Regions from separate parts of the Pseudomonas sp. S2_C11 genome, predicted to be linked through region 2. Evidence: predicted binding sites of a transcription regulator. Region 2 holds the regulator's gene; each other region holds the start of a gene.
What was found. The regulator FliA, encoded in region 2, starts transcription of late flagellar genes. The targets are predictions, from matches to a motif close to CTAAAGTTTNNNNNNNNNNNGCCGNTAA.
Positions count from the first base shown of each region.

Region 1: the regulator FliA is predicted to act here: its motif matches at 1,261-1,288, upstream of AB4N48_RS25320 (methyl-accepting chemotaxis protein).
Region 3: the regulator FliA is predicted to act here: its motif matches at 787-814, upstream of AB4N48_RS09795 (methyl-accepting chemotaxis protein).
Region 4: the regulator FliA is predicted to act here: its motif matches at 1,020-1,047, upstream of AB4N48_RS03495 (flagellar protein MotY).

Region 1 is NZ_CP162765.1:5,640,114-5,642,315, reverse strand. Features, by position in the region: gene AB4N48_RS25320 (methyl-accepting chemotaxis protein) at 1-1,150, opposite strand, end outside; gene AB4N48_RS25315 (LysR substrate-binding domain-containing protein) at 1,339-2,202, opposite strand, start outside.
Region 2 is NZ_CP162765.1:3,693,807-3,696,008, forward strand. Features, by position in the region: gene AB4N48_RS16690 (protein phosphatase CheZ) at 1-99, opposite strand, end outside; gene AB4N48_RS16695 (chemotaxis response regulator CheY) at 118-489, opposite strand; gene fliA (RNA polymerase sigma factor FliA) at 657-1,397, opposite strand; gene fleN (flagellar synthesis regulator FleN) at 1,394-2,202, opposite strand, start outside.
Region 3 is NZ_CP162765.1:2,131,251-2,133,452, forward strand. Features, by position in the region: gene AB4N48_RS09790 (glycerate kinase) at 1-620, shown strand, start outside; gene AB4N48_RS09795 (methyl-accepting chemotaxis protein) at 926-2,202, shown strand, end outside.
Region 4 is NZ_CP162765.1:733,422-735,623, forward strand. Features, by position in the region: gene pyrC (dihydroorotase) at 1-953, opposite strand, end outside; gene AB4N48_RS03495 (flagellar protein MotY) at 1,114-2,028, shown strand; gene AB4N48_RS03500 (argininosuccinate synthase) at 2,158-2,202, shown strand, end outside.

The sequences.
Region 1 (2,202 bases), 1.9 Mb from region 2:
TGTGCTCGACCATGGTCGACAGCGCCTGGCTCATCTGGTTGAACGCGCGGGACAGCTGCCCGATTTCATCGTGGCTCGATACGTTCAGACGCACGCTCAGATCACCAGCACCCAAGGCCTCAGCCTGACGCACCAGATCGCCCAACGGCGCGAGTTTGCTGCGCAGCAGCCAGACCACGGAACCGACCGCAAGCAACATCGCCAGCAGGCTGCCGATCGCCAGTTGCGTACCGACGCTCCAGGTCACCGCGCGGATCTCGGCTTTCGGCATGCTCGCCACCACCGACCACGGACCACCTTCAAACGGCACGGCGATGCTGTAGAAGTCCTCGCCCTTGTCGCTCCAGAACTCACCCTTGCCCGGGGTTTTCACCAGGTTGTTGATGGTCGGGGCGGCTTGATCCAGGTTTTCGACGCCGGCAATCGGCACCAGCCATTTGTTCTGCTCGTCGAGCAGGGCCAGCGAGCCGGTCTTGCCAATGCGGAAGCGCTTGAGATTGGCGAACTGCGCGTTCTGCGCGTCGGTGTAATCGAAACCTACGTACAACACGGCGATGATCTTGCCGCCCGCATCGCGCACCGGTGTGTACTGCGACATGTAGTAGCGCTCGAACAGCAGCGAGCGACCGACATAACTCTGCCCCGCCATCAACTTCGCGTAGGCCGGGTTGGCATGATCGAGCACGGTGCCGATGGCACGGGTGCCGTCCTGCTTGCTGACGTTGGTGCTGACGCGAATGAAGTCTTCGCCGCTGCGCACGAATACCGTGGCCACACCGGCGGTCATCTGCTTGAACTCGTCAACTTCCTTGAAGTTGTTGTTCAGCACTTCGTTGCCCAGATGCAGACCCGGGGTCTGCACGCCGGCCACGGTCACTGGCTGATCAGGGTGCACACTCAGGCCACTGCCGAAGCGTTTTTCGAACAGACCGCTCAGGCGCAAGGTGCTTTCGCGCAGCGTACCGTGGAAGGTACTCAGTTGATCGGCCAGCAGCCGGGCCTCACTGGCCAGATGCTCTTCACGGGTGGCGAGGTTGGCGGAATCCAGCGAACGCAAGGCGAACACCGTACTGCCGCTGATGACTATCGCCAGTATCACAGCAAGGGCAAGACCCAGCTGCGAGGCGATCCGAGCACGAGGTTGAGACATGAACAGCTCCTGGCCGAGCCACCGAATCCTCCTTGATCGCGGTAATTGCCCGGAAAATATTCTAATAGTGGGGTGTAACGCGGAACCGGCACGACGGTTCCACATGCTCGTAGTCGGCGGTAAAACCGAATACTTGAGCGGATTGCGTGGGTATGGCGCAGTAGTGGCATTGTGCCGGCTCGAACGTTTCAGCTCAAGCGCTCTACCGCCGGCAATTGCATGGCGCGGACTTCGCCTTGGAGAAAATCGCTGAGGCGGCGCAAACGTTCACCTCCCGGACGCGGTTTCGGCCACACCAGGTAATAATTCAGGCCACTGGCGACGGCGGTCGGCCACGGCAGGCTCAAGCGCCCTTGCGCAACATCTTCGGCAACCATCAACAGATCACCCATCGAAACGCCATAGCCGCGCGCCGCGGCGATCATGCCCAGCTCCAGCGTATCGAACACTTGTCCGCCCTTGAGCGAGACCTGATCGGACAGGCCCATGCGCTCCAGCCAACTGCGCCAATCGCGGCGATCCGGGGTCGGGTGCAGCAGTTCGGCGGTCGCAAGACGCGCTACATCCCAAGGTTGGTCATTGAGCAGGTTCGGCGCGCCGACCGGAATCAATTCCTCGGGAAACAGCAGGCTCGCTTCCCAGTCCGGTGGGAAATGCCCGTCACTGAGCAACACCGCGCAATCGAACGGTTCGTTGTTGAAGTCCACCGAATCAATGTCCATCCACGCGCTGGTCAGTTGCACCTCATTGCCCGGCTGCAAATGGCGGAAGCGACTCAACCGCGCCAGCAGCCAACGCATGGTCAGGGTCGATGGCGCTTTCATGCGCAGGATGTCGTCCTCGGCGCGCAAGGTATTGCAGGCGCGCTCGAGGGCGGCGAAGCCTTCGCGGATTCCGGGTAGCAGCAGCCGCGCCGATTCGGTCAGTTGCAGGTTGCGCCCGCTGCGATGAAACAGCCGGCAGGCGAAGTGTTCTTCAAGGGTGCGCATGTGCCGACTGACCGCGCTCTGGGTGATCGACAATTCTTCCGCCGCGCGGGTGAACGAGCTGTG
Region 2 (2,202 bases):
GTCGCCGAACTTGCCTTTTTCAAGGCTCTCGACCAGTTCGACCGCGTGTTTTTTCAGGGTCGATTCGAAATCGCCCTGTGATGATTCGTTATGCTCCATAGCTCCCCCGCGCATTCATCAGCCGATGCGTTCGAAAATCTTCTCGATTTTGTCTTTCAACGCTTGAGCCGTGAAAGGTTTGACTACGTAACCGTTCACACCGGCCTGAGCGGCCTCGATGATCTGCTCGCGCTTGGCTTCAGCAGTCACCATCAACACCGGGAGGTGCTTGAGTTTCTCATCGGCGCGCACGTGACGCAGCAGGTCGATACCGGTCATGCCCGGCATGTTCCAGTCCGTTACCAGAAAGTCGATGCTGCCGCTGTTGAGCACCGGAATGGCAGTGGTGCCATCGTCGGCCTCGACGGTGTTGGTGAACCCAAGATCGCGCAGCAGGTTCTTGATGATCCGCCGCATCGTTGAGAAGTCATCAACGATGAGGATTTTCATGTCTTTGTTCAATTCGACCTCCAAGCAGTCTTAAACGCGCCCAGCACCTGGACGCGCCACTTCAATCAATCGGCGCAGCACTTAAAGTTTGTCTGGAGCACAACGGATCGAGACCGGCGCCGCTTATCACCGCACCAGCCTCGTTTCGCAGTGTCCCCACACTGCCTTCAGCGCGCTCGCCACTCCCCCAAACGCCCCCGCAGACGGGCCGCGCACTGGCTGTGTAACTGGCTGACCCGCGATTCACTGACGCCAAGGACTTCACCGATTTCCTTGAGGTTCAGCTCTTCGTCGTAGTACAGCGCCAACACCAGTCGCTCACGCTCCGGCAAATTGGCAATCGCGTCCGCCAGCGCCGCCTGAAAGCGTTCATCTTCCAGATCGCGTGACGGCTCCATATGAGCACTGGCGCCATCCTCGTGCAGCCCTTCGTGTTCGCCGTCCTGCAAGAGGTCGTCGAAACTGAACAGGCGACTGCCCAAGGTGTCATTCAGAATCCCGTAGTAATCGTCGAGACTCAATTGGAGTTCGGCCGCAACCTCGTGATCTTTAGCGTCACGGCCGGTTTTAGCTTCAATCGAGCGAATCGCGTCGCTGACCATCCTGGTATTACGGTGAACCGAGCGTGGTGCCCAATCCCCTTTGCGCACTTCATCGAGCATCGCGCCGCGGATTCGAATGCCCGCGTACGTTTCGAAACTGGCGCCTTTGCTGGCGTCGTATTTGGTCGAGACTTCCAGCAAACCGATCATCCCGGCCTGGATCAGGTCTTCGACCTGCACGCTGGCCGGCAGGCGCGCCAGCAAGTGATAGGCAATGCGCTTGACCAGTGGCGCGTAACGCTCGATCAATTCGTATTGCGCGTCACGCGCCGACTTTTTGTAAAGATTCATGCCACTGGCGGTCATATCACAGGCCCTGCGGTTTGCTGCACGAGACGCTCGACGAAAAATTCCAGATGCCCGCGCGGGTTGGCGGGCAGCGGCCAGGTATCGACCTTCTGGGCGATGGCTTTGAAGGCCAGTGCGCACTTGGAACGGGGAAAGGCTTCGTAGACGGCGCGCTGCTTCTGCACTGCCTTGCGCACGCTTTCGTCGTATGGCACGGCGCCGACGTATTGTAGGGCGACGTCGAGGAAGCGATCCGTGACCTTGGTCAACTTGGCGAACAGGTTGCGCCCTTCTTGCGGGCTCTGCGCCATGTTGGCCAGCACGCGGAAGCGGTTCATGCCGTAGTCGCGGTTGAGCAACTTGATCAGCGCGTAAGCGTCGGTGATCGAAGTCGGCTCGTCGCAGACCACCAGCAACACCTCTTGCGCGGCACGAACGAAACTGACTACCGAGTCACCAATACCCGCAGCGGTGTCGATCACCAGCACGTCGAGATTGTCGCCGATGTCGCTGAACGCCTGGATCAGGCCGGCATGTTGCGCCGGGCTCAGGTGCACCATGCTCTGCGTGCCGGAGGCCGCCGGCACGATGCGAATCCCGCCCGGGCCTTGCAACAGCACGTCGCGCAGTTCGCAACGGCCTTCGATAACGTCGGCCAGTGTGCGCTTGGGTGTCAGCCCCAGCAGAACGTCGACGTTCGCCAGGCCCAGGTCGGCGTCCAGCAGCATGACCCGACGGCCAAGCTCTGCCAGCGCCAGCGACAAGTTCACTGACACGTTAGTCTTGCCGACGCCACCTTTGCCGCCGGTCACCGCGATCACCT
Region 3 (2,202 bases), 1.6 Mb from region 2:
TGGATCTGAGTGGACTTGATCGACGTCTGGCCGATGTGCGTTTCGACATCGCCGCTGATGTCAACAATCCGCTCTGCGGCCCTCACGGCGCCTCGGCCATTTTCGGCCCGCAGAAAGGCGCATCGCCTGCGCAGGTTGAGCAGCTCGATCAGGCGCTGGGGCACTTCGCCGAGCTTTGCGCGCAAGCATTGGGCAGGGACGTGCGCGATGAACCGGGCAGCGGCGCGGCGGGTGGTCTGGGGTTTGCCGCCAAGGCTTTTCTCGGTGCGCAGTTTCAGGCGGGCGTCGAGGTGGTAGCGGAACTGGTCGGGCTCGCTGACGCGGTCAAGGGTGCGGATCTGGTGATTACCGGAGAAGGCCGCTTCGATGCGCAAACCCTTCGCGGCAAAACGCCGTTCGGTGTTGCGCGAGTTGCCAAACGACACGCTGTGCCGGTGATCGTGATTGCCGGGACCTTGGGCGAGGGCTATCAGGAGCTCTATCAACACGGCATCGACGCCGCTTTCGCCGTGACCAGCGGACCGATGACGCTCGAACAAGCCTGCGCCGAAGCTCCGCGCCTGCTGCGTGAACGCGCCACCGATATTGCTCGGGTCTGGCAACTCGCCGCCCAACGCTGATCGGCTTGCCTATGTAGGAGCTGTCGAGTGCAACGAGGCTGCGATCTTTTGACTTTTAAAAGCAGGATCAAAAGATCGCAGCCTCGTTGCACTCGACAGCTCCTACCAAGGGCAGCGGAGCAGTTTTTGATTGTTGCCACGTCCTGAAAAATATTTACCGCAGACCCGAAACCTTCCTCAAGCCTGGCCGATACAACGGTCAGGCGCACACAAAACCACAATTCAGTGCCGCCGGACTGTCGCCCGCTATGGGCCAGTGCTCACGGCATGGACGCTCGTAGTTTCTTTCTTTCGAGAGTCCGACCATGTCCCTGCGTAACCTGAATATCGCGCCACGTGCTTTCCTCGGTTTTGCCTTTATCGCCTTGTTGGTGATTGTCCTCGGCGTGTTCGCGGTCAGCCGCATGACGGTCATTCGTCAGGCGTCGGTCGACATGGACACCAACCAATTGCCAAGCGTGACCCACCTCAGCGTGGTCACGGAAAACGTCCTGCGCATGCGCATTCTCTCGTTCCGTGTGCTGGTCAATCGCGAACCGGCCAGCCTGCAAGAGGCAGAAACCCGCATCGCGGTGCTCGTCGACAAGGTGCGCAAAGCGCAGGCCAGCTACGCTGCGTTGCCGGCAGGCCCTGAAGAGCGCGCGGTCTTCCAGACGTTTTCGACGACGCTCGATAATTACCTGCAAGCGCAGAATCAGATGATTGAGCTGTCGCGCAAAGGCGATCTGGAAGCGATGCGCGCGTTGATCAACACGCGCATCAAGGAAGGCACCGATCAGATGGGCGAGCAGCTCAACAAGCTGATCGGCATGAATACCGCCGGGGCCAGAGCGGCGGCCATTAAGGCCGGTGAAAACTATGACAGCGCCATCACCGGGATCATCATCGTCGCCGTGATTGCGGCGCTGGCCACCGTGTTGCTCGCCTGGTTGCTGACCCGCAGTATCGTCACGCCGCTCAACCGCGCCGTGCTCGCTGCGCAAACCATTGCTGGCGGTGACCTCAGTAAAGCCATCGAAGTCGACGGCAAGGACGAACCGGCGCGCTTGCTTGAAGCCTTGGCGGCGATGCAGACCAACCTGCGCAAAACCATCGAGCAGATCGCCGGTTCCGCCACGCAACTGGGCGCCGCTGCCGAAGAACTCAGCGCTGTTACAGAAGAGGCTTCGCGCGGCCTGCAACAACAGAACAACGAAATTGAACAGGCCGCCACTGCTGTCAACGAAATGACCGCTGCGGTGGAAGAAGTGGCGCGCAACGCCGTCTCGACCTCCGAAGCCTCGAACCAGTCGACCCACGCCGCCCGTGAAGGTCGCGATCAAGTGGTGAAAACCGTCGACGCGATCCAGACCATGACCCACGACGTGCAGAACACTGCGCAGATGATCGAAGGCCTCGCCGCGCAGGGCCGTGACATCGGCAAGGTGCTGGACGTGATTCGTGCCATCGCCGAGCAGACCAACTTGCTGGCGCTCAACGCTGCGATTGAAGCCGCGCGTGCCGGCGAGGCTGGCCGTGGCTTTGCCGTGGTGGCTGATGAAGTGCGAGCCTTGGCCCATCGCACCGCGCAGTCGACCCAGGA
Region 4 (2,202 bases), 3.0 Mb from region 2:
GTCCATTCTTCGCGAACCAGGGTGATGCGATCGGTGTTTGCCGGCAGGCCGTAGAAACGCGGGCCGTTGAGGCTGGCGAAGGCTTCGAGCTTGTCCAGCGCATTACGCTGTTCAAACGCTTCGGCATACATCTCGATGGCGGCGTAGGCGGTGTAGCAACCGGCGCAACCGCAGGCGGCTTCCTTGGCGTGCTGGGCGTGGGGCGCCGAGTCGGTGCCGAGGAAGAACTTGGCGCTGCCGCTGGTGGCGGCATCGAGCAAGGCTTCCTGATGGGTGTTGCGCTTGAGGATCGGCAAGCAATAGAAGTGTGGCCGAATCCCGCCCACCAGCATGTGGTTACGGTTGTACAACAGGTGGTGCGCGGTGATGGTCGCGCCGACGTTGGCCGAAGCCTCGTTGACGAATTGCACGGCGTCACCGGTGGTGATGTGCTCGAACACCACTTTCAGCGTCGGGAAACGCTCGACCACGCGGCGCATGTGCTCGTCGATGAAAATCTTTTCGCGGTCGAATACATCGACGTCGCCACGGGTGACTTCACCGTGGATCAACAGCGGCATGCCGACTTCGGCCATGGCTTCCAGCGCCGGGAAGATCTTGTCGATGCTGGTCACGCCGGAATCGGAATTGGTGGTCGCGCCGGCCGGGTAAAGCTTGGCGGCGTAGACGAAACCGCTGGCCTTGGCCTGACGAATTTCTTCCGGTTGGGTGCGGTCGGTGAGGTACAGCACCATCAACGGCTCGAACTGACTGCCGGCCGGGCGGGCAGCGAGAATGCGCTGACGATAGCCGTCGGCTTCAGCGGCGTTGCGCACCGGCGGTACCAGGTTCGGCATGATGATCGCGCGCCCGAAGGTGCGGGCCACATCGGCAACGGTATTGGTCAACACGGCACCATCGCGAAGATGAATGTGCCAGTCGTCGGGACGCAGCAGGGTCAGGCGGTCGGACATGAGGGGATTCCAGGCGGGTCAAACTGAGGCGAATGCTACCGGAAAAGACTCTTGCAGGCACCCGCTATCAAGTTTTGCCACAAGCGTCCGATATCCCGAAGGTATGCCGTAAACATTGTGTGAATCGGTGTTTGTGTTTCACAAGCCAATGGAGCCTCCCGTGCGCCAGCGTTATTTAGCCCTGCTCAGTGTGTTTGCCAGCCTTCCCGCGATGGCGCTGACTTACCAGACGCGTCTGGAGAACATTGAGTGGACGGTCGCCGGCGACAAGTTCGAATGCCGCCTGACGCAACCGATCACTGATTTCGGCTCGGGCGAATTCGTGCGCAAGGCCGGTGAGCAGGCGATCTTTCGCCTGAATGCCTACAACGCCATGCTTGGTGGCGGCTCGGCGACGTTGCTCGCTGCCGCTGCACCGTGGCAGCCGGGGCGAGGCGATATCAATCTGGGCTCGGTACGGCTGGGCAGTGGCAATGTGTTGTTCAACAGCTCGCAATCCCAGGCCGGTGGGCTGATCAGCGGTCTGCTGGACGGCCGTAGCCCGGTAGTTCGCCGTGCGTCTGGCGATGGCCGGGTGTCGGAAGTGCGTTTGTTGCCGGTGAAATTCAGCAAGGCGTTCAACGACTACCAAGGCTGCGTGGCGAAATTGCTGCCGCAGAATTTCGACCAGATCAAGCAATCGCAGATAGGCTTTCCCGGCGAAGGCGTTGAGCTGGACCCGGCTGCCAAGGCCAAGCTGCAAGTGATGCTCGAATACATGAAGGCCGACCCGACGGTGAACCACATTGACCTCGACGGCCATTCCGACAACAGCGGCAATCGTCTGACCAACCGCGAATTGTCGCGCCGCCGCGCGCTGGCGGTAGTCGATTTCTTCAAGGCCAACGGCATTCAGGAATCGCAGATCACCGTGCGTTTCCACGGCGAGCAGTATCCGATCGTGCCGAACACCAGCAAAGCCAATCGTGCGAAGAATCGCCGGGTCAATGTGAAACTGTCACGTGTGGCACCGACCACAGCCCCTGCGCCAGCGCCGCAAGCGAGTACGCCAGCCACCGCCGCAGCGACTTCCTGACTCGCCGGTCATCGTCGCGCTCTCGACAGATTCTGTCGCTTTGTCGTCTTAAGCTGTCGCGCCTCTGTAAATTATCGCGTTTGAGCGGTAGACTCCCCGGCTTTCCGTAGAACCCCGTGGAGTGATGGCATGGCGGACGTAAACAAGGTCGTTCTGGCGTATTCCGGCGGCCTG